Regions from separate parts of the Arthrobacter sp. NPDC057013 genome, predicted to be linked through region 2. Evidence: riboswitches for the same ligand, from Rfam matches in the RefSeq annotation. Region 2 holds a riboswitch; each other region holds the start of a gene.
What was found. Region 2 has a riboswitch for thiamine pyrophosphate ahead of thiO (glycine oxidase ThiO). Riboswitches for the same ligand answer to the same signal wherever they lie in the genome.

Region 1: linked by a shared signal. The riboswitch ahead of ACFTSA_RS11485 (ECF transporter S component) and the one ahead of thiO (glycine oxidase ThiO) in region 2 are both predicted to bind thiamine pyrophosphate.
Region 3: linked by a shared signal. The riboswitch ahead of thiC (phosphomethylpyrimidine synthase ThiC) and the one ahead of thiO (glycine oxidase ThiO) in region 2 are both predicted to bind thiamine pyrophosphate.
Region 4: linked by a shared signal. The riboswitch ahead of ACFTSA_RS17320 (bifunctional hydroxymethylpyrimidine kinase/phosphomethylpyrimidine kinase) and the one ahead of thiO (glycine oxidase ThiO) in region 2 are both predicted to bind thiamine pyrophosphate.

The regions. Positions count from the first base shown of each region.
Region 1 is NZ_JBHUSE010000007.1:39,744-47,096, reverse strand. It holds gene ACFTSA_RS11510 (UDP-N-acetylglucosamine 1-carboxyvinyltransferase) at 1-571, opposite strand, end outside; gene ACFTSA_RS11505 (hypothetical protein) at 812-1,789, shown strand; gene ACFTSA_RS11500 (GNAT family N-acetyltransferase) at 1,811-2,308, shown strand; gene ACFTSA_RS11495 (energy-coupling factor transporter transmembrane component T family protein) at 2,313-3,116, opposite strand; gene ACFTSA_RS11490 (ABC transporter ATP-binding protein) at 3,113-4,738, opposite strand; gene ACFTSA_RS11485 (ECF transporter S component) at 4,738-5,358, opposite strand; TPP riboswitch at 5,430-5,574, opposite strand; gene ACFTSA_RS11480 (heme-degrading domain-containing protein) at 5,695-6,246, shown strand; gene ACFTSA_RS11475 (DUF4235 domain-containing protein) at 6,322-6,585, shown strand; gene ACFTSA_RS11470 (helix-turn-helix domain-containing protein) at 6,613-6,819, opposite strand; gene ACFTSA_RS11465 (DUF2975 domain-containing protein) at 6,819-7,298, opposite strand; gene mnhG (monovalent cation/H(+) antiporter subunit G) at 7,338-7,353, opposite strand, start outside.
Region 2 is NZ_JBHUSE010000001.1:760,392-767,744, forward strand. It holds gene ACFTSA_RS03580 (DNA-methyltransferase) at 1-620, opposite strand, end outside; gene ACFTSA_RS03585 (DEAD/DEAH box helicase) at 626-2,305, opposite strand; gene ACFTSA_RS03590 (RNB domain-containing ribonuclease) at 2,608-4,155, opposite strand; gene ACFTSA_RS03595 (ferritin-like fold-containing protein) at 4,197-4,883, shown strand; gene thiE (thiamine phosphate synthase) at 4,909-5,610, opposite strand; TPP riboswitch at 5,638-5,759, shown strand; gene thiO (glycine oxidase ThiO) at 5,751-7,037, shown strand; gene thiS (sulfur carrier protein ThiS) at 7,098-7,334, shown strand; gene ACFTSA_RS03615 (thiazole synthase) at 7,340-7,353, shown strand, end outside.
Region 3 is NZ_JBHUSE010000006.1:239,402-246,754, reverse strand. It holds gene trmD (tRNA (guanosine(37)-N1)-methyltransferase TrmD) at 1-581, opposite strand, end outside; gene rimM (ribosome maturation factor RimM) at 582-1,166, opposite strand; gene ACFTSA_RS11215 (RNA-binding protein) at 1,300-1,542, opposite strand; gene rpsP (30S ribosomal protein S16) at 1,544-1,957, opposite strand; gene ACFTSA_RS11205 (hypothetical protein) at 2,168-2,602, opposite strand; gene ACFTSA_RS11200 (VOC family protein) at 2,737-3,612, opposite strand; gene ACFTSA_RS11195 (amidohydrolase family protein) at 3,691-4,773, opposite strand; TPP riboswitch at 4,870-4,977, shown strand; gene thiC (phosphomethylpyrimidine synthase ThiC) at 4,973-6,802, shown strand; gene ACFTSA_RS11185 (alpha/beta fold hydrolase) at 6,862-7,353, opposite strand, start outside.
Region 4 is NZ_JBHUSE010000015.1:29,738-37,090, forward strand. It holds gene ACFTSA_RS17300 (DUF4233 domain-containing protein) at 1-241, shown strand, start outside; gene ndk (nucleoside-diphosphate kinase) at 283-702, shown strand; gene ACFTSA_RS17310 (vitamin K epoxide reductase family protein) at 794-1,477, opposite strand; gene ACFTSA_RS17315 (Rne/Rng family ribonuclease) at 1,934-5,299, shown strand; TPP riboswitch at 5,476-5,572, shown strand; gene ACFTSA_RS17320 (bifunctional hydroxymethylpyrimidine kinase/phosphomethylpyrimidine kinase) at 5,555-7,150, shown strand.

The DNA.
Region 1 (7,353 bases), on a different contig from region 2:
GATCGCAGCCGCCGGCATAGGGCAACCGGTACTCATCTGTCTCATCAAGCAGCGGTCCCAGCAGCATGATGACGCTCCGGGTGCGGCGTGCGGCCTCGACGTCCATGGACTCAAGGTCCAGGTCCGCGGGACGGCGGAGCTGGAGGTCGTTGTCGTTGAGCCAGGTGCACTCGACGCCGATGCTGCTCAGGACCTCCACGATGCGGTTGACTTCCTCGATGCGGGCCAGCCGGCGCAGCGTCGTGGTCCCGCGGTTGATGAGGCTGGCGCAGAGCAGGGCGACCCCGGCGTTCTTGCTGGTGTTGACGTCAACGGAACCGGAGAGCGTCCGGCCGCCTTCCACCCGAAGGTGTGTCATCTGCGATTTGCCAAGCTGGACGATGCTGCGGCCGAAGATCGTTTCCAGCCGCTGGATCATTTTCAGGCTCAGGTTCTGTTTGCCCTGTTCCATCCGGGCCACGGCGCTCTGGCTGGTGCCAAGTTCCGCGGCCAACTGGCCCTGGGTCCACCCCTTCTGGCCGCGGGCATCGCGGAGAAGGAGGCCGACGTGTTCAGCGGTCTGTTGAGTCATGGACAAAAATATATCACGTATGAGTTATTTCGTCGCCTCATGCCCTCACAATACTGCGCTCGGGCGCCTGACATACCCGTTGCATGCATAAATTTTCAAAAACGCGCGGGAGTCCTGTGACAGAATCCGTCTCGGCATTCGCGGCGCGCGTCAAGCCCCCGGCGGCCGCCTTGACCGCGGCGCGTGTCCGGGCGCAAGCTAGCGGTACCTGTTGCGGCCGTGAGGGAACGGGAGGCCGCCGTGTCCATTTTCAGCTCCGCTGTACTGACCAGGAGGCGCTCGGAAGGGCGCCGGGCTTCAGCGCTGCTGTCCTTCATCGTCGCAACCGCCGTCGGTTTTATCCCGGGACCCAGGCTCGACGACGGCGCGCCGCCGGCTCCCGGAGCAGCGGTCACCCAGGCGCCGCCCGGGGCGTCCGCCAGTCCCGGCGCCGCAGCGCAGGCGCAACCTCGCCCACCACGGCATTCACCGCAGCCGGCAACGCGGCAACCCCCGCGGCTGCCGTCAGGTTCCGACGCCGAAACGCTGGTAGGCAACGACGTCTCCTGGCCGCAGTGCAGCGACGGCCTGCCTGACGATCCCGCGTTCGCCATTGTCGGGGTCAACAACGGCCTGGCGAACACCACGAACCCATGCCTCCACCAGCAGCTCGACTGGGCGGATGATTCGGCCGGCGGGACCGGGCAGCCACGGCTGGCACTCTACGTGAACACGGCCAACCCCGGGCTGCGCGGCACCTGGTGGCCGACGAACAACGAGTACGGCGGCGAGACCGTGTCCAACCCCTACGGCACGTGCCAGGGGCAGGAGGATGCAGCGTGCGCCTACATGTACGGGTACGCCAAGGCCTTCGACGACGCCTACCTCCGCACGATTCCCGAACCTGAGACGTACCTCTGGTGGCTGGACGTGGAGACGGGCAACAGCTGGTCAGGCGACAGGAACGCGAACCGGGCGGACCTCGAAGGCATGGCGGACTTCTTCCACAGCATCGGCGCCAGGGTGGGCATCTACTCCTCCGCCCGGCAGTGGGGTCAGATCGTCGGCGAGGTGGGCTCTGCCAGCAGCCTCTACTCCCTGCCAAGCTGGCTCGCCGGGGCGCACAGCGCCGCCGAGGCCAAGGACATGTGTGCCGCGGCGCCCCTCACCCCTGGCGGCCACGTAGTGCTCACCCAGTTCGTGGCCGACGGCTTCGACCACGACCACTCGTGCATCTGAGGACAACATTAGACTCGGCCCATGGACCACATCTGCCGCGTGCGCCTGGCCGCGCCCGAAGACGCCGAGGACCTGGCCCGGCTCCACCTGGAATGCTGGCGCGAAACCTACGGGCACCTGCTGTCACCGGGCTTCATGGCCAGCCAGGGTGTGGAAGGGAGGCTGGCGATGTGGCGCCACCTGTTGGCCGGTCCGCACGCATGCCGCCAGTACGTAGCGGCCGACGGCGGCACGCTGGTGGGTTTCGCCGGCTCGCTTCCGCCAGAGGATGGGGTGCGGGAGCAGACCGAGCTCTGGGGCATCTATCTCCTCGCCTCCCACCAGGGCAGAGGGCTGGGCCAGGCACTGCTCGATGCCGCGATCGGAAACGAGCAGGCCGGGCTGTGGGTTGCCGAGGAGAACCCGCGCGCCCAGGCCTTCTACCGGCGCAACGGCTTCGTCTTTACCGGCGCCAGGGACACGGTCGAGGACTGGGAGGGGCAGGCCGAGGTCCGGATGGCGCGGCCGGCCCGGCGATAGCCTCCTAGGAGCCCTCCAGCCACACCATGTGCCACGTGCCGGCCCACACCGCGGCGGCCACGGCACCGGCGGCGATGAGGACTCCGCCGAGCACCACCCAGATGTCCAGCACGCTGTAGGTGGAGACACGCGCCCAGGTCCGGCTGCCACCACCGAAACCGCGGGCCTCCATGGTCACCGCCAGCCGGGTGGCACGGCGGATGGCCTGGACCATGAGGCCGAAGCTCTGCCCCAGGGTGGCCCGCATGCGCTGCCACGGGTTGCCGCGCGATCCCACGCCGCGGGCGCGCCGGGCCATGCCGATGGTCTGCCACTCCTCTGCCATCAGCCCCACCAGCCGCATCGCGGCCAGGGTCCCCAGCACAAAACGGTGCGGCAGCCGGGCCTTCTGCGCCAGGGCGTCCGCCAGGTCGGTGGGATCGGTGCAGCTCATCAGCAGCACCGCGGGCAGGGCGATGGCCAGGCCCCGGAGCAGAAAACCCAGCCCCAGCTGAAGGGAACCTTCGCTCATGGACCAGAGTCCGACGTCGAGCAGTATCCTTCCGCTGTCCGGCGCCAGGATGGAGGTGCTCCAGCCGCCCACGGCGGCGGCCAGGATCAGCGGCCAGCCGCGCTGCCAGAGCAGCGAAAACGTGAGCCCGGCCAGCGGAAAGACCAGCAGCTCGCAGGCGAGGGCCACGGAGGCGGACATCCAGTCGATGGACAGCGCCAGGGCCAAGGTGACCAGGAAAACCGCGGCGAACTTGGCCAGCGGATTGGCCCGGGTCAGCACCGCCCGGTTTCCGGCGAGTGTCAGTGCTTCCCTCATGTCGCCGCCTGTTCGGATGTCGGCTCGATGGCCCTGGGCTCGGGCCGGCCTTTGGAGCCCAGCCGGAGCTCGGTGCCGCCGAGCACATGGGTGAACTCCTCGTCGTGCGTCACGGACACCACGGCTGTACCGGCGTCGAGCAGTTCGGAAAGGAACGAGGCAAGTTCCGCCCAGGTGTTGGCGTCCTGGCCGAAGGTGGGCTCGTCCAGGACCAGCACCTGCGGGTGCGCGGCCAGGACTGTGGCCACTGACAACCGGCGCTTCTCACCGCCGGACAGGGTGTACGGGTTGGCGTCCACCAGATGCGTGAGGCGCAGGCGCTCCAGGAGTTCGTCGACGCGCTCCTCGCCGCGGCCCAGGTGGCGCGGGCCGAACTGCAGCTCGTCCAGGACGCGGCCGGTGACGAACTGGTGCTCGGGTTCCTGGAACACGGTGCCGATCCGGGAGATCAGGTGCTCGGCCTTCCACTTGTACGGGTCGATCCCGGCGCCGGCGCTCAGCTCAACGGTCGCGGAGACCTTGCCGTCCACCGGCGGCAGCAGCCCGGCGAGGGTCAGCGCAAAGGTGGACTTGCCGGCGCCGTTGGGACCTGTGACGGTCAGTGCCTCCCCTGCCCGGACCTGTGCCGTGACGTCGCGCAGCACCGGCTCGGGAGGTACGGCGCGGAAGCCGCGGCGCCTGGGACGTTCCCGCGACACCGCCAGCTTTTCGGCCGCGAGCAGCAGCCGGCCGCTATTGGCGTTGGACGGACCGGCGGCCGAGCGGTGCCGGGTTTCGGGAACGTAGCCCGGGACCCAGACGCCGGCGGCGGTGAGCATCCCGCGGGCCTGCTGGAGGACCTCGTCCGGCGTGCCGTCGATCAGCACCGCGCCGTCCGCTGCCGACCCCGGTTGCAGGACCACAATGCGGTCCACCAGGTCTTTCCACGCGGCAACCCGGTGCTCCACCACCACCAGGGTGGCCCCGGTCTTGTCGAGGCAGCGGCCCACGGCGTCCCGGACCTCCAGGACGCCGGCGGGATCAAGGTTCGCGGTGGGCTCGTCCAGCAGGATCAGTCCCGGCCTCATCGCCAGGATGCCGGCCAGGGCCAGTCGCTGCTTCTGGCCGCCGGACAGGGCCGACGTCGGGTGGTTCAGCGGCAGGTGGGCGAGTCCGACGTCGTCCAGTGCCTCGTGCACGCGGCGCCAGATCTCGCCGCGGGGCACCGAGAGGTTTTCGGCGCCGAAGGCGACGTCGTCGCCCAGGCGGGAAAGCACCACCTGGGTTTCCGGGTCCTGCTGCATGAGTCCCGCACGGCCGCGCTGCGCGCGCGACGGTGCGCCGTCGATGAGCAGCTGACCGCTCTCGTCCGCGTCGTCAGGGTCCGGCGCCCCGGTGCCTTGCGGACCGCCGTCGTCGGCCGAACTGCCGCCCGGGTCGCTGTCCCCCAGTACGCCGGCCAGGGCGTGAAGCAGCGTGGACTTGCCGGCCCCGGAGGGGCCCAGCAGCATGACCCGTTCGCCGGGCCGGATGTCCAGGTCCAGGGCGTGGACGGCCGGCTTGGTGCGGCCGGCGTGGCGCCAGCCCCAGCCGCGGGCGCGTACCGCGGCGGGGCGGACGCCGCCGTCGTGATGTGCGGGCATCAGGAGAAGACGGGCTCCGTGGCTGCCTTGCGGGACGCGAAGGAGCCCAGTACGCCCGTCTTAGCCAGGCCGCGGGTGGCGATCCAGGACAGGGCACCGGCGATGACTGCGCCGGAGATGGCGCAGAACACGATGTACGCGAGCTTGTCTCCTGGGGCGTAGGCGATGTTCCAGCCCCACGGCGCGAAGGAGTCGTTGAGGCCGCAGAACAGGCCCGCGCCGGCACCGGCAAGCAGTGAGGCCGGGAGGTTGAACTTCCGGTACACCAGGGCGGCGATCACGAGCTCCGCGCCCAGGCCCTGGAGGACGCCGGAAATCAGCACCGTGGTGCCGTACTGGGAGCCCATGATGAGCTCGCCGGTGGCTGCGACCGTTTCGCAGAACAGGGCCGCGCCGGGTTTGCGGATGATGAGCATGCCCAGGACCGCCGGGATCATCCAGCCTCCGGCGTACAGACCGCTCAGCGGCGGGTAGACGGCGTTGACGGGAGCGGAGATGAGGTTGGCGCCCTGGGACCAGGCCCAGAAGATGACGCCGCCGGCAACGGCGATGAGCGCCGCCACCACGATGTCCGCCACGCGCCAGTTATAGCTGGTCTTCTTGATTGCTGCTGTTGTCATGATGGTCCTCCTGAGGAACAGGAGGGGAAAGCGTTCCCCCGGCTGCCGGTGGCGGGCCACCTTCTGCCGGGCGCTCTGAGAACTCGACTCCCTTGCGCCGGTACTAGCCGGATCAGGTTCGAGGGTCTGCGGCTGTCCGCACTCTCAGCGCCCATCCGCGGCTGCTCTGGCAAGTGGCCTTTGCATCCCGACGGCGGCGCTCCCCTGTCGTAATAAATCTGCCCTTGTGGGCTGGTCCAGTTTACACCTCGGCGGCCCCGGAATTCCGGGGCCGCCGTCACAGTCGGGGAGGGCTCCCTGCGCGGCCGGGGCAGCCGCCCGGAGTACATTGGGGCCATGACGCTACAGGACTCCGGCAGCGCTGGCCTGCCCGCCTTTGACCCCGATTCCGCCGAGGACCAGCCGGCGGGAGCCCTGGAAGCCCTGATCGGTCAGATCGAGGGTGAAATCGCCGAGCTGCAGTTCCCGAGGTTCAGCAAGGACGACGCCCTGGCGCTCGGCCTGGAACTGGTTGAACGCGGCAAGGAGGACAACCTCCCCATTGCCATCGACATCACCAAGGGTGAACAGGTCCTCTTTCACGTGGCGCTCGAGGGTGCCACGCCGGACAACGAGGGCTGGGTGCGGGCCAAGCGGCGCACTGCCGTGCGCTACGAGGAGCCGTCGCTGCTGGTGGGCCTGCGCGGCAGGGCCGGCGGCGGACGGATCGAGGACAACGCCTGGTTCGACCAGTCCACCTACGCCGCGCACGGCGGAGCCTTCCCAATCTATGTCCGGGATGTGGGAGCGGTGGCCGTGGTCACGGTGTCCGGGCTGCCGCAGAAAGCGGACCACGACCTCGTGGTCCAGGCGTTGCGGGAAATCCACCGGTCCATGCGGCAAAGCTAGCGTTTCATGCCGATAGGCTGTTTCGTCCGGATAGGCTAGGCAAAGACCAGTGTTCACCACGCGAGGAGTTCCGGAATGAGTTTCTTCATCAAGCTGCTTGGCACGGGCATCAGCCTGCTGGCAGGATTCGCCGGCACCAAGGCCGTCGATACCATCTGGGAAAAGGTCACCGGGCAGAAGCCGCCCAAGGGTGACAAGGACGATGTCCCCACCACGCTGCGCACGGCCCTGACGTTCGCGCTCGTTTCCGCGTCCGTGAGCGCGGTCATCCAGGTGCTGGCCAACCGCGGCACGCAGCGGGCCATCACCCGCTTCGCGAAGACCCAGGACATCGTCTAGGCCCCGACGCCGGCCGGTCTTACCGGTTTAGTCCTCGACCCACTCGAGCAGATCGCCTGGCTGGCAGCCGAGCACTTTGCACATGGCCTCCAGCGTGCTGAAGCGCACGGCCTTGGCCCGTCCGTTCTTCAGCACGGCCACGTTGGCCGGCGTCAGGCCAACCCGGTCCGCGAACTCCCCCACGCTCATTTTGCGTTTGGCCAGTTCGACGTCGATGCGCACCACGATGGGCATCAGATCACGGCTTCCATGTCGGTCCGCAGTGCCGTGGCCTGCCGCAGCAGCGCGCGCATCACCACCATGAGCAGGCCGATGACGGCGCCGCCGACCAGCATCAGCATCAGGATCATCGGCACTCCGGGATCGTCGGCATTCAGCACGATGAAGAGGAAGAGACCGGCCAGCAGGACCCAGGCCGTGAGCACCGCCCACACGATCGCGTCCACCCAGGCCAGGGCTGCGTTGCTGAAGATGCGGTCCCGCTTGACCATGGTCAAGAGTTTCCAGGTGCTCACGATCACCACCTGCACGCAGGCCACTTCCACCACTGCGAAGACGGTCAGCGGCCACTGCAGGGGCGCATCGGCGGGGTTCTCCTGCGCCATGTAGGCAAACTGCCCGGGCAGGGACAGGGTCTGGAACACCAGCAGCAGGCCGAAGGCCGCTATCAGCAGGATCCGAAGCGCGGTTACCGCCAGGCGTGTCTTGTGCATGGATCGAGTATCGCTGGTTTCCTATCGATTTTCAATCGCCTACGACGGCGGGTGG
Region 2 (7,353 bases):
ACGATGGTGTGCCACCAGACGTCCGTGGGCAGCTTCCCCAGCTCACGCTTGGCCGGAGTCACAAGCCCCGGGGCCATATAGGGCTCCCGGTCCACCTCGGCGCTGTTGAAGTGGTACTTGGCCGGGTTCTTGACGTAGACGAGGATGTTGTCGTGCTTGGTGGGCCAGCGGTTCTTGGCGCGCGCACCATAGTCGTAGGCCCAGATGATCTCGTTGAGGAAGCACTCACGGCCAAAGATGGCATCCAGCATCACCTTGGCGTAGTGCACCTCGCGGTAGTCCAGGTGCAGGTACAGGGTGCCGTCGTCAGCCAGGAGCCGCCAGGCCTCCACGAGGCGCGGCTCGAGGAAGGACCAGTAGTCGCTGAAGGCGTCGTCGTAACGGTGCAGGGCGCCCTTGATCGTGTCGTAGGAGCGGCCTTTGAAGCCCACCCGGTCGCCATCGCCGTCGGCGTTCAGCACCATCTTTGTTTCCTGGCGCTGCTGGGCCCGGCCGGTGTTGAAGGGCGGGTCCACGTAAATGAGTGTGAAGGCGCCGTCCGGCAGCGTGGGGAGGAAGTCCGCGTTATCCGCGTGCACCACCAGGTTGCTGCCGTCCGGCGCCCAGACAGTTTCAGTCATTGAGGCTATGGGGCCTCAGTGCCGGGCTGCGATCCGGTTGCAGCGGATTCGCTGCCGGAGACCACTTCGCCGTTGCGGCGGCGCGTGCGGGTGCGGTTCCGGCGCGGGCGCGCCGGCTGCTCCCCTTCAACGGTCGCGGTGGCAGCGGGACCGGTTCCGGCGTCCGCACCGGACTCCGATGAACGACGGCGGCGCTCACCTGTTCGCTTGCCGGCGTCACCGCCGCGACGGCTGCCTTCCCTGCTGCCTCCATCCCTGCTGCCAGGGCGGGCGGAGTCGCGGCCGCCGGAGCGGGTGTTCTTCTTGCCGGTCTCGCCCAGATCCTCCAGGACCTCGGCGTCGACGCCGGCGAGGGTGCGCTTGCTGCGCGGCAGCCGGCCCTTGGTCCCTTCCGGGATATCCAGGTCCTCGTACAGGTGCGGCGACGAGGAGTACGTTTCGACAGGCTCGGGAACGCTCAGGCCCAGCGCCTTGTTGATGAGGCCCCAGCGCGGCATATCGTCCCAGTCGACGAACGTCACTGCCGTGCCCTTGTTGCCGGCGCGGCCGGTGCGGCCCACGCGGTGCAGGTAGATCTTCTCGTCCTCAACACACTGGTAGTTGATGACGTGCGTGACGTCGTCGACGTCGATGCCGCGGGCGGCGACGTCGGTGGCAACGAGGACGTCCACCTTGTTGTTGCGGAAGGCACGGAGCGCCTGCTCGCGGGCTCCCTGGCCGAGGTCACCGTGGATGGCGGCGGCGGCAAAACCGCGGTCCACGAGTTCCTCGGCAACCTTCGCGGCAGTGCGCTTGGTCTTGGTGAAGATGATGGTGCGGCCGCGGCCGCGGGCCTGCAGGATGCGGGCCACCACCTCGGTCTTGTCCATGCTGTGGGCGCGGTAGATAAGCTGACGGATGTCGCGCTTGGTCAGGCCCTCGTCGTCCGGATCGGCGGCGCGGATGTGAGTGGGCTGCGTCATGTACCGCCGGGCCATGGCAATGACCGGGCCGGGCATCGTGGCCGAGAACAGAAGAGTCTGGCGGACCGGCGGAGTGCCGGCAATCAGGGTCTCCACGTCGGGCAGGAAGCCGAGGTCCAGCATCTCGTCAGCCTCGTCCAGCACGACAATCTTGACGTTCTTGAGCACCAGGTGCTTTTGCTTGTAGAGGTCGATGAGGCGGCCTGGCGTGCCGACCACCACCTCGACGCCCTTCTGGAGCGCGTCGATCTGGGGCTCGTAGGCGCGTCCGCCGTAGATCGTGGCGATCCGGGCGTTGCGCTTGCGGGATGCGGTCTGCAGGTCGTTGGCAACCTGCACGGCGAGCTCACGCGTGGGTACGATCACCATGGCCTGCGGCGCGCCGGGGGCGGGCAGCTTATCGAAGCCGGCGTCGTCGCGGCCCACCACGCGCTGCAGCGCAGGAATGCCGAAGCCGAGGGTCTTGCCCGTGCCGGTCTTGGCCTGGCCGATGATGTCGTGGCCGGACAGCGCGACGGGCAGCGTCATGGCCTGGATGGGGAAGGGGTGCGTGATGCCGGCGTCGGCCAGCGATTCGACGATGTCGGCGCGGACGTCAAAGTCGGCGAACGACTTTTCGGCTATCTCGTGCGGCTTCTCGTCCGAGATGATGGTCTCTTCCGGCTCGATGGTTTCGGTGCCGGTGTCGTCGGAGAGAAGCTGGTGGGTATGCAATTCACTCACAGGGGAGTTTCCTTATTCATTTAGGCATTGGCGCCGCCTGCTCAACGGGGCGGGCGCGGGGGCCGTTCCGGAGCACGCTCAGGCGCGCAAGCAATTCCAGTGGAAGCCGATCGCGGGCTATCTAATTGCCGGCACTGGGGACCGGCGGGTGTGACTCAAGATCGCGTAGGGGCGGGCTTGTTGAATTCAAATCAAGGAAATCAACGACCGGGCATCCATTACTACCCACCCAGTCTACTGGCAAACCCGTGTTTTCCTTGACTCAGGCCCCCGCGGGGACCTGTGGCGGGCGCTGGAGCGGATCAGGCGACGAGCTCAAGGCGGATCTCGCGGGTGCTGATGTCCGAGGAGACCAGCCGGACGCGGACCCTGGTGCCCGGCTCCATTTCGCCCTCGCACCTGGCTGTCACGGCCGGTTCGGCAATTTGGACCACGCCGGAGGGGCCGGATCCGTTGCTTGCCTTGCCGTTCAGGCCCTTGCCGTTGTTGCCGTTGGGGGAGCCGTTCCCGTTGCTGTTCCCTGCGGCGTTGCCGCTAGCGGTCCCGTTGCCGTTTTTGGCCGGTTTTGACCCGGTGAGCACCACGGCATCAAACTCCTGCCCGATGTGGTTGATCAGCAGCGCCGCTTCCACGGTGTCCAGGGCAAGCCGTTCCATCCTTGCCGCCAGCTGGTCGGAGTACGCCATGATTTCGGGGAGCGAGGGGAGTGCCTCGCGGGCCCAGGCCGGCACCGGCCTGTTGTTGCTCAGGGCCTCGCAGATGACCAGGACAAACCGGTCCACGAGCCGGCGCAGCGGTGCGGTGGTGTGCGCGTACGCGGTGCCGATGGCCGACTGGACGGCGTCCTCCGGAACCGTTCCGTCGAAATGCGTATACGCGGCCCCGCGGAAGAGCATGCCGGCCGAATGCAGGATGGCCAATTGCCGGTGGTCGGTGGGATCGAGGCTGCGCAGGTACTCGCCGTAGGTCTCCTGCCCGTCCCACGGCTTGCCCAGCGCGGCCGTCTGCCGCTTGAAGTGGCTCAGCGAGCGTTCATCCGGGGCCGGCATGGTGCGCAGGATCCCCACCTTGCCGTTGAGCATCATCGAGGCGGCGGCCATCCCGGTCATGAGCGAAATCTGGGCGTTCCAGTCCTCCACCGGAAGCTGGGGGACCGCCACGATCCGGTAGCCGCCGTCGGGAAGCTGGACGATCTCCTGCTCCGGCATGTTAAGGCTGGCGCCGCCGCGGGCCCGCTCCAGGTCCACGCGCTTGCGGCCCACCTCGCGCAGCAGCTGCAGCATGGGCGGGGCCGTGCCGGCATCCAGGTCTGCCTGGACGTCCTTATAGTTGAGTTTGGCCCGGCTGCGCACGGCGGCCCGGCGCACCACGACGGACACCACCTCGGCGGCGGCGTCCAGTTCGAACTCCCAGACGAAGGCGGAACACAGCTGCCCGGCCAGCAGGCTGCCGGCATTCTCGCTGATGACTTCCGGATGCAGCGGAATCCGGCCGTCCGGGGCGTAGAAAGTCTGCCCGCGGCGGCGGGTCTCGGCGTCGAGCGCGCCGCCGGGCTCGACGAAGGACGGAACGTCGGCAATGGCGTAGAGGATCCGGTAGCCCCCGGCGCGGCGCTCGATGAAGAGCGCCTGGTCAAGGTCGGTGGACGACGGCGGATCGATGGTCAGAAACTCCACCCCGGTCAGGTCCAGGTCCGGGAATTCCCGGCCGGCCACGGCGGCTTCGGCCTCCTTGAGCACGTCCTCGGGGAATTCCCCGGGCAGCTCCAGTTCGGTCCGCAGCGCGCTCAGGGCATCCGCGAGCGCACTGGTCTGCTCGTGGACGCTGGGCGACAGCCGATGATGTGACACGAAAATCAGGTTAGCCCGAATTGCGCCGTTAGTCTTGGATTATGGGCACATCCTCGGCTGGCACCGCTCGCTATGACCGCTTTGTCGCAGACCTGTTCGGCGTGATGGCATACGGCGAACTGTCCGCGTTCGAGCGGCTCTCCTCCGACGCCCGTTACTCGCCCACGCTGCACGACCGCGCCGTGCTCGGCAGGATCGCCGTCATCGAATTCCGGCACTACGAGCTGGTGAGCGCCAAGCTGGCGGAGATGGGTGTCGACGTCGAACATGCGATGCTGCCGTTCCAGCTGGCCGTGGACCATTTCCACGAACGGACCCGCCCGGCGGACTGGTACGAATCCCTGATGAAGGCCTATGTGGTGGACACGGTGTCCGCCGATTTCTACCGGGCGGTGGCCCGGTTCGTGGATGCCGGAACGCGGGACGTCATCCAGCAGATCCAGTCATCCGATGAGGCCACGGCCGTACTCCGGGATCGGCTCAAGGGAGCACTGGCCGACGACCCCCGGCTCGCGTCCCGGCTTGCGCTGTGGGGCCGCCGGCTGCTGGGCGAAGCGATCACGCAGGCCCAGCGCGTGGGCCATGAACACGCCTTTCTGAGCGAGCTGTTTGTCGAGGCGGAACCGGGCGCCACGGACGCCACCGCACGCGAGCTGGTGCGGGGCATCACCGCCGAAGTCGCGGAAAACCATTCCCGGCGGATGGTCCAGCTGGGCCTCAGCGGGTAGCGGTCTCTCCTTTGGAGGCGGCGGCTTAGGAGACTACGGCCGGCGCCGTTGCGTCCAGGGCGTCCAGCAGTTCGCCCGCAGCGGCCGACGGATCTGTTGCCTCAGTGATGGCACGCACGACGACGATCCGGCTGGCTCCCGCCGCCAGGACCTGCTCCACGTTCGTGCGGTCAATCCCGCCGATCGCGAACCAGGGCAGCAGCAGTCCGCCCACCCGTTCCTCATTCGCGGTGCGGACGGCCTCCGCCGCGTAGCGCACCAAATCGAGCCCGACGGCGGCGCGCCCGGGCTTGGTCGGCGTGGCCCACAGCGGGCCCACACAGAAATAGTCCAGGCCGCTGCGCCCGTGGGCCGCGGCGACGGCGGCGTCCACCTGCTCCGTGCTGTGGGTGGACAGCCCGATGACCGTGGCATCGTGCAGCAGCTTCCGGGCGGCGCGAAGCGGCAGGTCCTTCTGGCCGATGTGGAACACCGGTGCGCCGGCGATGGACGCGATATCGGCGCGGTCGTTCACGGCCCACAGCCGGCCGTGCCTGCGCGCGGCGGCATGGACGATTTCCAGCAGCTCGAGTTCCTCGGCCGCCTCGATGCTCTTATCCCGCAGCTGGATGATGTCCACGCCGCCGGCAAACGCCGCGTCGACGAAGTCCGCAAAGTCCCCGCGCTCCTTGCGGGCGTCGGTGCAGAGGTACAGGCGGGCGGCGGTGTGGACAGAGTGCTGGGTCATGGCAACCACCTTAGTTCCTCTAAACTGGGCAGGTACCGCGGGAGCCGATTGCTGCTGTCATAAAAGACGCAGGGCTGAGAGGGCGTCAGAGCCGACCGCTTGACCTGATCCGGTTAGTACCGGCGTAGGGAAGGAATTGCGTGAACCCTGAAACCAGCGGCGCAAAACGTGCCGCCACTTGTCTTGAGGCGGATGTGGCCGTCATCGGCGGCGGCGTTGTAGGGCACGGGATCGCTTGGGAAGCACGGCGCTCCGGCCGTTCAGTGGTACTCATCGACGAAGCCCCCGGCAGCGGCGCAAGCTGGGCCGCGGCCGGCATGCTCGCCCCGGTCAGCGAACTGCATTACCAGGAGGAAGGTCTCCTGGAACTGATGCTGGAGTCCTCAGCACGATGGCCGGAGTTTGCAGCCACGCTCACCGCCGGCGAGGACACCGGATACCGGACGACGCCGACCCTTGCGGTGGGTGCCGATCCCGCCGACCGCCGCGCCCTGTTGGACCTGCGGGACGTGCAGCGGACCCACGGACTGGGTGTCGAACCGCTGACCATCCGCGAGGCACGTTCGAGGGAGCCGTTGCTCAGCCCCGGAATCTCCTGTGCCCTGGATATCCCGGCGGACCACCAGGTGGATCCGCGCCGGCTCATCCGGGCGATCGCAGCAGGGCTGGCCCGTCATGGCCAGGAGATTGCGGCGGCGGACGGATACGCGGTGCGGGAACATGCCGCCGGCCTGCTCTGGGACGGCGGGCGGGTCTGCGGAGCACGGCTTGCCGGCGGAGGCACCGTCAGAGCCGCCGAGACGGTGGTGGCCAACGGCCTGGCCGCGGCCCAGCTGCAAAACCTGCCCGCCGGCCTGCAGCTGCCGCTGCGCCCGGTCTACGGCGACATCCTTCGGCTTCGGGTGCCCGCACACCTGCAGCCCCTGCTCACCGCGACGGTCCGCGGCATGGTGCGGGGCGTCCCCGTCTACATCGTGCCGCGCCAGGACGGCACGGTGGTGGTGGGCGCCACCCAGCGCGAGGACGGCGTACCCGGCACCAGCGCCGGCGGTGTCTACCAGCTGTTGCGCGACGCCCAGGTCCTGCTGCCGGCCGTCGCCGAGCTCGAGCTTCTCGAAGCCACGGCGCGGGCGCGGCCGGGCACACCGGACAACGCGCCGCTGCTCGGCCGGGTGCCGGCCAGCGGGCCCGGTGCGGTGCAGGACCGCGGCACGGACGTGGCCGGCCTTATCATCGCCACCGGGTTCTTCCGCCACGGCGTCCTGCTGACCCCGGCGGCAGCAGTGATCTGCCGCCAGCTCATGGACGGCACCCGCGACCCGCGCTGGTCCGCGTTCCGCCCGGGCCGGTTTTCCCCCGGGCTCCAGGACACGGGTGAACCTGCCCTGCTGGAATCCGCCGCTGGACGCAGCCCGACCCCTGGCTGATCGCTGCCAGCCAATCTCCGCCATGACCCGCGTCACATTTGACCCGAACAAGGAACCAGCATGAACATCACTCTGAACGGTATCGATCAGGAAGTAGGCGAGGGCGCCTCGGTCACCTCGCTCGTCAGCCAGGTCACGGGGCGCCGCCTGTCCGCCAACGGACAGGCCGCCGACGGCCAGCGGCTGGGCGTGGCGGTGGCGCGCAATGCAGCCGTCGTGCCGCGCAGCCAGTGGCACAGCACCGCCCTCGCCGAGGGCGACGAGATCGAACTAGTCACGGCAGTCCAAGGAGGATGAGCACGATGGCAGAAACATT
Region 3 (7,353 bases), on a different contig from region 2:
CGCCAGACCGACGGCTTGGTATAGACGGGGTACTCGAGCAGGCCGTCCGAATGCGACTCCTCCACAAGCGACTCGGGGTTGCCCACCACGCCGGGGAGCAACCGGCCGATGGCCTCCACCATGGCCAGGACTGCCACTTCACCGCCGTTGAGGACGTAGTCGCCGAGGCTGACCGGGCGCACCGTGAAGTGCTCCCCGGCCCATTCGATGACGCGCTCGTCAATGCCCTCGTACCGCCCGCAGGCGAACACCAGATGCTCTTCCTCGGCAAGTTCGTAGGCCAGCGCCTGGTTGAAGCGCTCCCCCGCCGGGGACGGGACGATCAGCACGGGCTTGGCCGCACCGGCCGGCCGGGCCGCCGCCACGGACTCGAGCGCCTGCGCCCACGGCTCGGCCTTCATCACCATTCCTGCACCGCCCCCGTAAGGCGTGTCGTCCACGGTGCGGTGGCGGTCGGTGGTGAAGGTGCGGAGGTCGTGCACGTTCAGGTCGAGCAGCCCGTCCTGGCGCGCCTTGCCGATGAGCGAGAGCTCCAGCGGTGCCAGGTACTCGGGAAAGATACTGACGACGTCGATTCTCATCTATGCTTTGGCCTCCGGCTCAGCCTCTTCCTCGACGGAGTCCGAGCCCCTGGTCTCCGGGTCCTCCGCGCCGCCTTCCTCGTTGACCTCGAACAGGCCAGCCGGCGGGGTGAGCAGGACGAAGCCCTCCTCGATGTTCACTTCGGGGACGATCTGTTCCACGAACGGGATGAGGATTTCCTTGCCGTCCGGGGTTTCGACGACGAGCAGGTCCTGCACCGGCATGGTGTTCAGGGCGGCAACCTTGCCCACGGCCTGGGAGCCGACGCGGGCCTCGAGGCCGACGAGCTCGTGCTCGTACCAGCCCTCGTCGTCGTCCTCGTCCAGCTCTTCAGTCTCGATGAACAGCTTGGCGCCGCGCAGGGTCTCGGCGCGGTTCCGGTCGGCCACCTCCTCAAAACCGAGCAGGAGGATGTCCTTGTTCCAGCGGGCGCTGCTCACGGTGAGCGGCCCGGCGGAGGCGGGCTCCACCACGAACTCGGTGCCGGGAACGAACCGGTCCTCCGGAGCGTCGGTGAGCACCTGGACGGTCACCTCGCCGCGGATTCCGTGGGGCTTGCCGATACGGGCCACCTGAAGCTGCATGTGTTCCTCTGTTTGTGATGCGTGGTTAGGACTATGGCGGGCGTCCTGAACACAGCCAGGGCCCAAAACAGTCCGGCCCCTCCACCGTTAGCTGGTGGAGGGGCCGGACGTTAAGACAAGTGTTGCAGGCGCGTTACCGGCGGCGGTCGGTGTCGACGACGTCGACCCTGACCTGCTCGCCATCTGCCAGCGCCGCCACGACCGTGCGCAGTGCACGCGCGGTGCGGCCCTGGCGTCCGATTACCCGTCCCAGGTCTTCCTGGTGAACGCGCACCTCGAGGGTATCCCCGCGGCGGTTGTTCTTGGCGCTGACCTTGACGTCCTCAGGGGAGTCGACAATGCCGCGGACAAGGTGTTCGAGCGCTTCTGCCAGCAACTTACTCAGCCTCGGTGGTCTCTGCTTCAGCCTCGGCGGGGGCTTCCGATGCCTTGGCCTTCTTGGTGATGGCTTCCGGGATGATCACGGAACCCTTCTCCGGAGCAACGAATGCTTCCTTGTCGGCCTTGGTCTTCAGGGTGCCTTCCTGGCCCGGCAGACCCTTGAACTTCTGCCAGTCACCGGTGATCTTCAGGATCGCGGCGACCTGCTCCGACGGCTGCGCGCCAACGGACAGCCAGTACTGCGCACGCTCGGAGTTGACCTCGATGTACGAGGGCTCCTCGGTGGGGTGGTACTTGCCGATCTCTTCGATGGCACGGCCATCACGCTTGGTGCGCGAGTCGGCAACAACGATGCGGTAGTACGGTGCGCGCATCTTACCGAAGCGCTTAAGGCGAATCTTTACGGCCACTTTTGTGGTCACTCCTGTTTCTGAAACGGGGTTGAACCCGCGTTCTGCACCCGTGGGGCGGGCCGTACTTGGGGTTCGAAAAGGACAGGATCCAGACGCGGAGAGAGGGGCCACGCAGATCGAGTACCTGTTCATTGTGCCAGATCGTCCGCGTTAATTCGACTTGACGTGCGGACCGAGTCCCACAGGTACCGGAATAACCTGGCTGCGCTACGAAGACCAGACGTAGAGGCCGGTCCTGCTGCCTTCGTCTACGGTCCCGGCGAGCTCAGCGAGTTGCTGGACATATTTCCTGGCTTCCACGGCTCCAAACGGCATGTCGTCCTCGGCAGCCCAGCGCTCGGCCACCTCATCCAGGACATTGCCTTCACCCTCGGACTCGTACGTGAGGAGCTCAGCCAGAGCCCGGACCATCGCCGCCGGCACGCCCAGCAGTGAATCACTGGCCACGTCAACCATGGCCAGCTCATAGTCCGCACCCGCGGCGTGCACCGCGGCACCGGCGAGGTCGCCGAGCTGTTCGATCTCAAAATCACTGATGCCGGCGATCCGGATGCCGTCCCCGGCGGCCGCACCGCCTTCCAGCGCCTCTGCGCGCTTGAGGGCGTCGTTGTGGGTGGCGACAAACACTTCAGTGAAGCCCATGGATTCGTCCTCATTCCGTCGGGGCGTGCATGCCCCGGCAGCGCCAGGGCCCTTCGGATGTCAGCCTAACCCAACCGGGTTCCCCGGGAGCGCACCCGGTTTACCGAACGGCGACGCTTATCGAACGGCGAGGCTTATCGAACGGCGACGCGGAGGCGGTTGCGCCACGGATCCTCGAACCGGAGCTCGGCGCCGGTGTGGTGCGATTCGACCCCGGCGACCTTGAGACGTTCGGCGAGGGCGCCGACGTCGTCCCCCGACGGGACCTCGATGAGAACCTCGCCGAGTCCCAGCGTGTCCCGGCGCGGACCGGCGCCCCGGCTGTTCCAGACGTTCATGGCCATGTGGTGGTGGTAGCCGCCGGCGGACACAAACAGGGCCTGGCCGTGCCAGCCCGCCGTTTTTTCGAATCCGAGGGTGCCGACGTAGAAGTCGTGGGCTGACTGCACGTCACCCACTTGAAGGTGGACATGCCCCACCTCGGCGTCCGCGCCCCGCTGGCCCTCCACCGATTCCTGCGTGAGGTGCTCCTGCAGATACCGCTGGGGCGGGAGCGCCAGGCTGTCCATCACGACGTTCTTGCCCTCCCAGGACCACGCCGAACGCGGGCGGTCCCAGTAGAGTTCGATGCCATTGCCCTCCGGATCGGTGAAGTAGAAGGCCTCGCTGACCAGGTGGTCGGCGCTGCCCACGAAGGCCTGCGGCTCGTACTGGGCCGCGCTGGCTACGGTGGCGGCGAGCGAGGACTGGTCCTCGAAGAGGAGCGCCGTGTGGAAGAGGCCGGCCTCGCCCCGGTCGGGGATGTTGAGGCCCGGAGCGGGGGCGAGGTGGACCAGGGGCGTCTTGAGCCGGCCGAGGTAGAGGCCGCCGTCCTGCTCGGCGACGACATCGAGCCCGAGGGCGCGCTGGTAATAGTCGGTCATGAGCTTCATGTCGCCCACCTTGAGCATGACGGTGCCCATGGTGAGGTCGGCAGGAAGCAAGTCCTGGCTGCTGTCTGCTGCTGTCATTGAATACTCCCGAATGTCCGGACCACCGGATTTCGGCGGCCTCTACATCTCTAAATTACTTGAAGCTTCAATTTATTCCTAATGGACGATCTTGCCCCCCAACACCACGTTCGCGAGACTGCGGATGGTCCCCGGCACCGTGCGCGGATCCTCCCGGCAGACCACCACGTCCGCCGGCGCACCTTCGGCCAGGCCTTCGGCGCCCAGCCAGCGGCGCGCCCGCCAGCAGGCAGCGTCCAACGCGGCCGGAGCCGGCAGCCCGGCGGCGTGAAGTTCGAGGATTTCGTCCGCGATACGGCCGTGGCGGATCACGCTTCCGGCATCCGTTCCCGCGTAAATTTCGACGCCGGCCTCATAGGCCTCCAGGACGCGCTCACGACGGCGGGACCACAGTGCGCGCATGTGCCCGGCATACCGCGGAAACTTCGGCTCGGCCTGGGCTGCGATGTCCGGGAAGGTGGCGATGTTGATGAGTGTCGGAACGATCGGCACCTGCTGCGCGACGAACCGGGGAATGTGCCTGGGCAGCAGGCCCGTGGCGTGCTCGATGCAGTCGATGCCGGCGTCGAGCATGTCATCCAGGGTGTCCTCGCCGAAGCAGTGTGCCGTGACCCTCGCCCCCTCGTCGTGGGCGGCCCGCACGGCGTCCCGCACGGCAGCGGGCGGGAACGACGGTGTGAGGTCGCCGGCCGTCCGGTCGATCCAGTCCCCCACCAGCTTGACCCAGCCGTCACCCTCGCGCGCCTGCTTGCGCACCGCCTCCACGAGGCCCTCCGGTTCGACTTCCACGGCGAAGTTCCTCAGGTAACGGCGCGACCGGGCAACGTGCCGGCCGGCCCGGATGATGCGCGGCGTATCGGCCCGCTGCTGCAGCCACCGGGTGTCACTGGCGGCCCCGGCGTCACGGACCAGCAGCGTGCCGGCGTTGCGGTCCGTGATCGCCTGGGCATACGCCACGGCGTCGTCCACGGCGCCGCCCGGGCCCAGCCCGATATGGCAGTGGGCATCGGCGAAACCGGGCAGGACCCAGCCATCGAGGACGGCGTCCGGTCGCCGGCCCGGAGGATCAAACGTGAGCTTCCCGTCCACGGACCAGAGCCCGCTGCGTTCCTCGTCCGCAGCCGTGAGCACGGGTCCGCTGAATTCGATGATGTGCGCCATGGCTTCCAGCTTAATCGGCTTCCGTGGCGGCAAACGGGCTCGTCGGACCGGCTTTTCATAGATGGACAGGTCCAATCCGGGGTGTGGTAGCTTCGTTTACGACCACACGGGGGCCCCTGCAGGGGCTGAGATCAGGCTGGCGCAGCCTGCGACCGTTGAACCTGTCCGGGTAATGCCGGCGAAGGAAGTGAGCAGTAAATTGAGCACCCAGAAATCACGGCTGAGCCCTGCCCAAATTGATGCAGCCCAGAGCGAAACCGCCGTTAACGCTGCCGGTAGTGTCATGCAGTCGCTGAAATCCCATTCACTGGCCTATCTGGAAGGTGACGGCTTGCGGGTTCCGGTAACGGAAATCGCCTTGGAGCCCTCACCGAACGGCGAGCAGAACGAACCGCTGCGGGTTTACCGCACGGCAGGCCCGGGAAGCGACCCCCTGGTGGGCCTCGCCCCGTTCCGCTCGGAGTGGATTACGGCACGGGCAGACACCGAGACGTATGACGGACGTGAACGGAACCTGCTCGACGACGGCAAGTCGGCCGTGCGCCGCGGCGCGGCTTCCGCCGAATGGAAGGGCGCCCGGCCGGTGCCCCGCCGCGCGGCTGACGGCAGGACCGTCACGCAGATGCACTATGCGCGCCAAGGCGTCATCACCCCCGAAATGCGCTTCGTGGCCCTCCGCGAAAACTGCGATGTGGAACTGGTCCGCAGCGAACTCGCCGCCGGACGGGCCATCATCCCCAGCAACATCAACCACCCGGAATCCGAGCCGATGATCATCGGCAAGGCGTTCCTGGTGAAGATCAACGCCAATATCGGCAACTCGGCCGTCACCAGCTCCATCGCGGAGGAAGTGGACAAGCTGCAGTGGGCCACCCAGTGGGGCGCGGACACGGTCATGGACCTGTCCACGGGCGACGACATCCACACGACGCGTGAGTGGCTCATCCGCAACTCCCCCGTGCCGATCGGCACGGTGCCGATCTACCAGGCCCTGGAAAAGGTCAACGGCGAAGCGAACGCCCTCACCTGGGAGATTTTCCGCGACACCGTCATCGAACAGTGCGAACAGGGCGTGGACTACATGACCATCCACGCCGGCGTGCTGCTGCGGTACGTGCCGCTTACGGCGAACCGCGTAACCGGCATCGTGTCCCGCGGCGGATCGATCATGGCGGGCTGGTGCCTGGCCCACCACCAGGAAAACTTCCTGTACACCCACTTCGACGAACTCTGCGAGATCTTCGCGAAGTACGACGTCGCCTTCTCGCTGGGCGACGGCCTCCGGCCGGGTGCGACGGCGGACGCCAACGACGCCGCGCAGTTCGCCGAACTGGACACGCTGGCTGAGCTGACCCAGCGGGCCTGGGAATACGACGTCCAGGTCATGGTCGAGGGGCCGGGGCACATCCCGTTCCACCTGGTGCGCGAGAACGTTGAGCGCCAGCAGGAGCTCTGCAAGGGTGCTCCCTTCTACACGCTGGGACCGCTGGTCACGGACGTGGCCCCCGGCTACGACCACATCACCTCGGCCATCGGCGCCACCGAAATCGCCCGCTACGGCACGGCCATGCTTTGCTACGTCACGCCGAAGGAACACCTGGGCCTGCCGAACAAGGACGATGTGAAGACGGGCGTCATCACATACAAGATCGCCGCGCACGCCGCCGACCTTGCCAAGGGGCACCCCGGCGCGAACGAGCGCGACGATGCGCTGTCCAAGGCCCGGTTCGAGTTCCGGTGGCGCGACCAGTTCGCGCTGTCGCTGGACCCGGTGACGGCCGAATCCTTCCATGACGAGACCCTGCCTGCGGAACCCGCCAAGACCGCGCACTTCTGCTCGATGTGCGGACCCAAGTTCTGCTCCATGCGGATCAGCCAGGACATCCGGAACGAATACGGATCAGCCGAAGCGCAGGCCGCACTCGCCGAAATGGCGGAGGGAATGCGTGAGAAGAGCCAGGAATTCCTCGCTGCGGGCGGAAAGGTCTACCTGCCGGAGCTGCGGCTTCCGGAATCGGCGCGCAACTAACGGTGCTTCGGGGTTCCGTCCGGCTGGCATGGGGGGCCGGCCGGTCGGGGCCCGATCGTTTATGACGCCCGGGGCTGCTGCCGCCGGCTGACCTCGGCGATGAACGATCGGATGTAGCGGTCGCCCTCGCGTGAATCGTGGGGCCGGTGCCCTCCGGCAGCGATGCGGTGCAGGGCGCCCGTCTCGCGGAGGTAGCCGGCGATTTCCTCGTACAGCGGCTCCCAGCCGCCGGTGAGCACCAGGGTGGGAACACCCGGGACGATCTGCAGCGGCGCTTCCCAGGGCGGTGCCTGCAGCCGCAGCCGCCGTGCGGCGCGCTTCGCTTCGGGGGTACTGGGCTCCGGCGTGTCAGCGGCGAAGGCGCGGCGCCGGAACTCGCGCTCATAATCGTCGTCGCCCAGCTGGTGCCGGACCTCGAACAGCGGCTCCATCAGGGCGCGGTGCGCGGCGGTGGCGGGCAGGTCGGCCGTGAGCGACAGGCAGGCCGGTTCCACGAGTGTCAGCGAGAAGACCAGGTCGGGACGCTCGACGGCGGCCATCATCGCGGCGAT
Region 4 (7,353 bases), on a different contig from region 2:
CACCGGCTTCGCCGAACCCATGATGTTCCTCGTGGGCGCGCTGTTCGCCCTCGCCTGGTGGTACGGCATCCGGGCGGGAATCCGCATCGACCGCGAATCGTCCCAACGGGAACGCGAGCAGGCCGAATGGGATGCCGCGCACGCGGCCGCGGGCAATGAAGCCGCCGGCAATGAAGTTGCCGGCACTGAAGGCGCAGGCACCGAAGGCACTGGCACCCAAGGCAACGGCCAGACCCCGTAGACTTACCGTCGAAACCCACAACCAACCTCATTGGAGCAACTGTGAGCATTGAGCGCACCCTTGTCCTGATCAAGCCGGACGGCGTCACCCGCAACCTGACGGGCGAAATCCTCAAGAGGATCGAAGCCAAGGGCTACACCCTGGCCGAACTCAAGAAGACCAACGCCAGCCGGGAACTGCTCGAGCAGCACTACGAGGAGCACGTCGGCAAGCCGTTCTACGAGCCGCTCGTGGAGTTCATGCTCAGCGGCCCCGTGGTCGCGGCCATCTTCGAAGGCCACCGTGTCATCGAAGGCTTCCGCTCGCTGGCGGGCACCACCGATCCCACGACGGCGGCCCCCGGCACCATCCGCGGCGACTTCGGCCGCGACTGGGGCCTGAAGGTCCAGCAGAACCTGGTCCACGGCTCGGACTCTGTGGACTCGGCCGAGCGCGAAATCAAGATCTGGTTCCAGGCCTGAACCTCCCGCAGGTTAAGCGCGAACTGGCAGGTAATGCCCCCAAAAGTTGGTTTTGAGGGCGTCACCTGCCAGTTCGCGCTTTTTCTTTGGCTTAGAACCCCGAGGTGCCGGCGAACACCTGGATGAAAGCGAAGAAGATCGTGGCGATCACGGCCACGTAGAGCAGTGCCGAGATGATCCAGCCGGAGTCGCCCAGGATCCGGGCCAGGCGTGCCGGCGCCGGAATCACGCCGTGGACGACGTTCCGCACTGTGACCCAGACGAAGAGCGGAATCATTGCTGCCCAGACAATCATGCAGAACGGGCACAGGATGCGGATGGAGTACAGAGCCTGGGACCACAGCCACACCACGAAGATGAAGCCGAGGGTGATGCCGGCCTGCAGCCCAAGCCAGTACCAGCGGGCGAACCGGGCGCCGGCAAGCAGCGCCATACCCGCGGTGGTGGTGATGGCGAAGGCAACAATTCCGATGAACATGTTCGGGAAGCCGAAGACTGAACTCTGCCACGTCTGCATGACCTGCCCGCAGGAAATCCAGGGGTTTACATCGCAGACGGTGGCGTGGTTGGGATCCTTGAGGACCTCAAGTTTTTCCAGCACCAGGATGCCGGAGGCCAGCCAGCCCACAATGCCGGTGATGACCAGCAGCCAGCCGAAGGGGCGGTCGCGTGTCATGGCCGGTACGGCGGCAGCGGCCGAAGCCGATGCCAGCCCGGCACCGTCCTGGCGATCCTGTTCATAGTCCGTGCCCGTGGGGGGCGAAGTGCGTGGCATGGATGGCGTCCTTTGTCTGGGGTGCTCCTGCCCAGATTGTATCGCCGCCAGCTTGAGCCAGCCTGTACCCGCGGCCCACGGCCGTATTGACCGGCTTTGTCACACAATTACAGCGTATTTGAACGGCAATATGAGAGAATGAACGTGGCTGGAGCGCGAACCACATTCGAACTCCAGTCCGGTGGCTTGTTCCCAAGACCGCCAATGAGCAGTGGTGCAGGCTTCGGAAAGAAGATCCAGCCTCCCACCCTCCATTGGACGGCACCTGGTTGTGGTTGTCAGAAACAACGGGTTCCAGTAACAAGCCCGCCGGCCTGTCAGGCCTGCCGCACCCCACTGCCGGTGCGAGCCTGCTGGTATCCAATTGACTTCTGTCAATGCCTGCGGGTTTTGACAATATGTGCCCCAATGGGTGCCGAATGTGGCGGCATGTCAGGGGCAGGAGTGTTGCCACATATGGATAATGACCAGGTTATAGCCGACAATGTTGAACCGGCTGCCGCCGGCGAAGCCGCCGCCGAGGCTCCCAAGAAAACCACCAGGACCCGGCGCAAGGCCACGCCCCAGGCCAAAGCGGCGGACGCGGAGTCCGTTACGCCGGAGCCCCCGGAAACCCTGACCTCGGAACGCGCAGTATCTGAAACCGCAGCGCCTGAGTTGGCCGCCGAGGAGGCAGAAGCACCGGCCAAGGCTCCGGTCCGCCGGACCCGCGCCCGGAAGAAGGTCGCCGAAGAGCCGCTGCCCGCCCTTGCCGAAGGTGCCGGGGCGGAAGTCGGCGTGCCGGAGGCCAGTGTGCCGGAAGGTGCGCAGGCGGCCGCCATAGAGCCGGCCGCTGAGGCAGCCGCCGTTCCGGATGCGGCCGAGCAGGCCACTGAGGAACCGGCCGCCGAGTCCAAGCCGGTGCGCCGCCGCCGGACAACCAAGGCGAAAGCCGCCGAGCCGGCTGAAAGCCCTGCAGAGTCCGAGGAATCTGCGGAGGCACCCGCCGCCGTCGCTGCCACCGAGTTGCCGTCCGGCGGCCAGCCCGAAGTTCCCACCGAAGCGGCTGCGGCACCTGCCGCCTCCCCGGCCCCTCTAGCTGCCCCGGCGCCTGCATCCGACGCAGCCCCCGCCGAACCCGCGGCTGCACAGGAAGCCGCTGCCGAGGAAGCTGCTGCCGAGGAAGAGGCCGAAGTAGAGCCCGCGGGTCAGTCACCCCTGGGATCGCTTTTCCTGGAGCCGGCATCAGTTACGTCGATCATCTTCCAGGCCCCTGACCTGAACACCGTGGTCCGTCCTGCCGCTCCCGCCAAAGAGGACGCGGTTGCCGAGGAGGGCGAGGACGAGCTTGAGGATGAGGGCGGCCGGCGCCGGCGGCGCAGCCGCGGACGCCGCGGCCGCAGCCGGACCGACCGTGAGATCACCGACGGCGATGAGGAAACGGACGTTTCCGAGGAAGCCCTCGAAGACGAAGGTGGGCAGCCGGACGACGGCGTGACGTCCCGCCGTCGCCGTCGCCGCCGCCGCGGTGACCAGGACCTGGAACTGACCGGCGGGGGAGAAGACGATCCCCCCAACACGGTCACCCGCGTCCGCGCCCCCCGGGCCATCAGCGAGGCGCCGGCGAGCAACCGGGTGACCAGCGTCAAGGGATCCACCCGCCTGGAGGCCAAGAAACAGCGCCGCCGCGAATCGCGGGACACCGGCCGCCGCCGCACCGTCATCACCGAGGCCGAGTTCCTGGCCCGCCGGGAATCGGTGGACCGGCAGATGATCGTCCGCCAGCGCGACGACAGAATCCAGATCGGTGTCCTGGAGGACGGCGTACTGGCGGAGCACTTCGTCTCCAAGACGCAGCAGGACTCCCTGATCGGCAACGTCTACCTGGGCAAGGTCCAGAATGTCCTGCCGTCGATGGAAGCTGCCTTCGTGGACATCGGACGCGGCCGCAACGCCGTGCTGTACGCCGGTGAAGTCAACTGGGACGCAGCCACCCTCGAGGGCAAGCAGCGCCGGATCGAGAACGCGCTCAAGTCCGGCGACTCCGTCCTGGTCCAGGTCACCAAGGACCCGGTGGGGCACAAGGGTGCGCGGCTCACCAGCCAGATCTCCCTGCCCGGCCGGTACCTCGTGTACGTCCCTGGCGGCTCCATGACCGGCATCTCCCGCAAGCTGCCCGACGTCGAACGCAACCGCCTGAAGCGCATCCTCAAGGACCGGCTTCCCGAGGACGCGGGCGTCATTGTGCGCACGGCCGCTGAAGGCGCCTCCGAGGAGGAACTGACCCACGACATCAACCGCCTCCGTGCCCAGTGGGAGGGGATCGAGAGCCAGGCGAAGTCCACCAAGGTCCTCGCCCCTGAGCTGCTCTACGGCGAGCCGGACCTGACCATCAAGGTTGTGCGTGACGTCTTCAACGAGGACTTCTCCAAGCTGATCGTCTCCGGCGACGAGGCGTGGGACACCATCGAGGCGTACGTCACCTACGTTGCCCCGGACCTGGTGGGCCGGCTCGAAAAGTGGACCAAGGACGAGGACATTTTCTCTGCCTGGCGAATTGATGAGCAGATCCATAAGGCACTGGACCGCAAGGTCTTCCTGCCGTCCGGCGGCTCGCTGGTCATCGACCGGACCGAGGCCATGACGGTGGTCGACGTCAACACCGGCAAGTTCACCGGCAGCGGCGGCAACCTCGAAGAGACTGTCACCAAGAACAACCTTGAGGCAGCCGAGGAAGTTGTCCGCCAGCTGCGCCTGCGCGACATCGGCGGCATCATCGTCATCGACTTCATCGACATGGTGCTGGAGTCCAACCGCGATCTGGTCCTGCGCCGCCTGGTGGAATGCCTGGGCCGCGACCGGACCAAGCACCAGGTGGCCGAAGTGACGTCCCTGGGGCTCGTGCAGATGACGCGCAAGCGCATGGGCACCGGCCTCCTGGAAGTCTTCGGCGAGCAGTGCGAGGCATGTGCCGGCCGGGGCGTCGTCACCCATGACGAGCCGGTGGAACACCGCCGCGCCAACACCGTGGCCGCGGAGCACCACGTGCACCGTGCCGAGGTCCAGCCGCCTGCCCGGTCAGAGCGGAAGCGACGCCGGGGCAAGGGCGGGCAGCCGTCCTCCGAGACTGCTCCGGCCGCCCCTGCTGCGCCGCACCACCCGGAACCGTCGGAAGCTGAACGCCATGCCAAGGCTGAAGCGACCCGTGCTGCCCTCGCCAACATCGCGGCAGCGGCCCACGCGGCGCATCTGCACGAGGAAGCGGCCCACAGTGCCGCAGCATCGGGTGAGGCCGCCCGGCCTGCCGCACCCGCGGCCGCCGCACCGGAAAGCCCGGTGGTGCACCGCGCTCCGGAGACTGAGAGCGTCTCCGGACGGCCCGGCGCAGTGCTCACCTTTGGCGGGGAAAAGGTCGTTCTCCCGTTTGTTGATCACAGCGACGAGCCGGCCAGGGAAACGCCGGCCCTGACGCTGGATCGGTTGGAGGAAGCCTTCGCGCACCTTGGTGCTCCGGTTGCCCCCGCCGAAGAGGAGGCTCCGGAGGAGGTTCCCGCGGCGGTCCGGCAGGAAATCCAGCAGCCGGCGGCAGGACAGCCGGTGGAGAGCCCCGCTGCGCCGTCCCGCAGCCGCCGTCCGCGCCGTAACCGCAGTGCCAGCCGCGCCCAGGGGGCAGCCAACGAGACATCCGTGGAACACCACGAGGTTTCGCCGGCTGCTGCCGCCGGACACTCGCACGAGGCCAAGGCGCCGGAAGCGGGCAATGCGCAGGCGGCCAAGCCGGCTCCGCAGGCAGCCAGTGAACCGATCATTCTGGGCGTCGGGGTACCCGCCTCGGAACTGTAGGACGAACAGGTCCCGGGCCGACAGGCTCCAGGCTGACTGACCTCCGAGCCCACGGGTTAAGGCCCGGTACCGCGGTTGCGGTGCCGGGCCTTTCTGGTTCCGTCCTGTTTGGCGCCGGACAGCCTGACGCAGACGGCATAATTCCGTGCCCGGCGCCGGTCCACACGCTAGGCTGGAGCACTGACACGGGGTGCCGCGCACGGGCCGGCTGAGATTCAAACCCGTTGAACCTGTCCGGTTAGCACCGGCGAAGGGATGTCTTCTTTGCCATCAACATCGTCATCAGCATCACTCCTGCCCGCACCCGCGGCTGCCGCCGGCTCCCTCAGGGAAACCGCGGCCCTGGCCGCTCCGACCTCCCGCGACGTTCCGCGGGTCCTGGCCATCGCCGGCTCGGACCCATCCGGCGGCGCAGGCATCCAGGCGGACCTGAAAAGCATCGCGGCCCACGGCGGGTACGGGATGGCCGCAATAACCGCCCTCACCGCCCAGAACACCACCGGCGTGCGGGGCGTGCATGTTCCGCCGGCTTCCTTCCTGTCAGCGCAACTCGACGCGGTCAGCGACGACATCCACGTGGACGCCGTGAAGATCGGCATGCTGGGCGATGCGCAGGTGATTGCCGCGGTCCGCAGCTGGCTCGAAGAGGTGCGGCCCGGCGTCGTGGTCCTGGATCCGGTGATGGTGGCCACCAGTGGTGACCGGCTCCTGCAGGAGTCTGCGGAGACAGCCCTCCGGAAGCTGCTGCCGCTGGCGCACCTGATCACCCCCAACCTTCCCGAGCTGGCCATGCTGCTCGGCGAGCCTGAAGCGGCCGACTGGGCCGTTGCCCTTGAGCAGGGCAGGCGGCTCGCGGACCAGACCGGCGCCACGGTCCTCGTCAAGGGCGGCCACCTGAACGGCTCAACCTGCCCGGATGCCCTCGTGAACACGGCCGGGCTGCTGTCGGCAGAGGTGGTGGAGGTTGCGGGCGAGCGGATCAGCACGCGGAACAGCCATGGCACCGGGTGTTCGCTCTCCTCGGCCATGGCCACGGCCCAGGCGCGCCTGGGCGACTGGGAGGCGTCACTGCGGGCGGTCAAGCCCTGGCTGGCCGGGGCCCTTCGCACGTCCGGGCAGCTGGTAGTCGGCGCCGGCAACGGACCGATCAACCACTTCCACCACCTGGCCCGGACAGGCAGTACTGCCACGCCCGAACGCAAGGGCGGGTTCGCGCAGCTGTTGCGCGCCGAGACTGTTGCCGACCTGGAAGCCATCTATGGCCTCGGGTTCATCCGCGGGCTGGCCGATGGAACCCTGATGGAGAAGGAATTCGCGTACTACCTCGCGCAGGATGCCATCTACCTCAACGGCTACTCCCGTGTCCTGGCCCGGGCCAGTGCGCTGGCGCCAACCGAGTCCGAGCAGCTGTTCTGGGCACGTTCCGCCCAGCAGTGCCTGGAAGTTGAATCCGAGCTGCACCGCAACTGGCTCAGCACGCGCACCGTGCAGACGGAGCTGGGCCCGGTCACGAAGGCCTACGTAGACCATCTGGTGGCGGCCTCGGCCGGCGGCAGCTACGCGGTGCTGGTGGCCGCGGTCCTGCCCTGCTTCTGGCTGTACGCCGAGGTGGGGGAGACCCTGCACGCCGAATATGTGGCTGCCGGCGCGCCCGGTGGGCACCCGTACGCCGAGTGGCTGCGGACGTACGCCGACGAGGACTTCGCTGCCGCCACCCAGCGGGCGATCGAAATCGCCGACGCCGCCGGCCGGGCCGCGTCCGCGGCAGAGCGCGAAGCGATGATCACCGCCTTCCGGCACTCCTGCCGGTACGAGGTGGAATTCTTCGACGCGCCGGGCCGCCACAGCTGAGCGGAAACGTGCGCCGCGCCCGGTATGATGGCAGCGCACGGCATTGGATGTCCGGAACAGCGCCCCTGTGGCGCCTGTCACGGGCAAACCGCCGGTGCCAGCCTCATTTGCGGCCGACGACGGAATTAGCGTATTCTAGATCTTCGGTGCTTACGCCAACACTTGGGTTATGACCCGGGATCGTCCAGTCGGACTTATTCCTG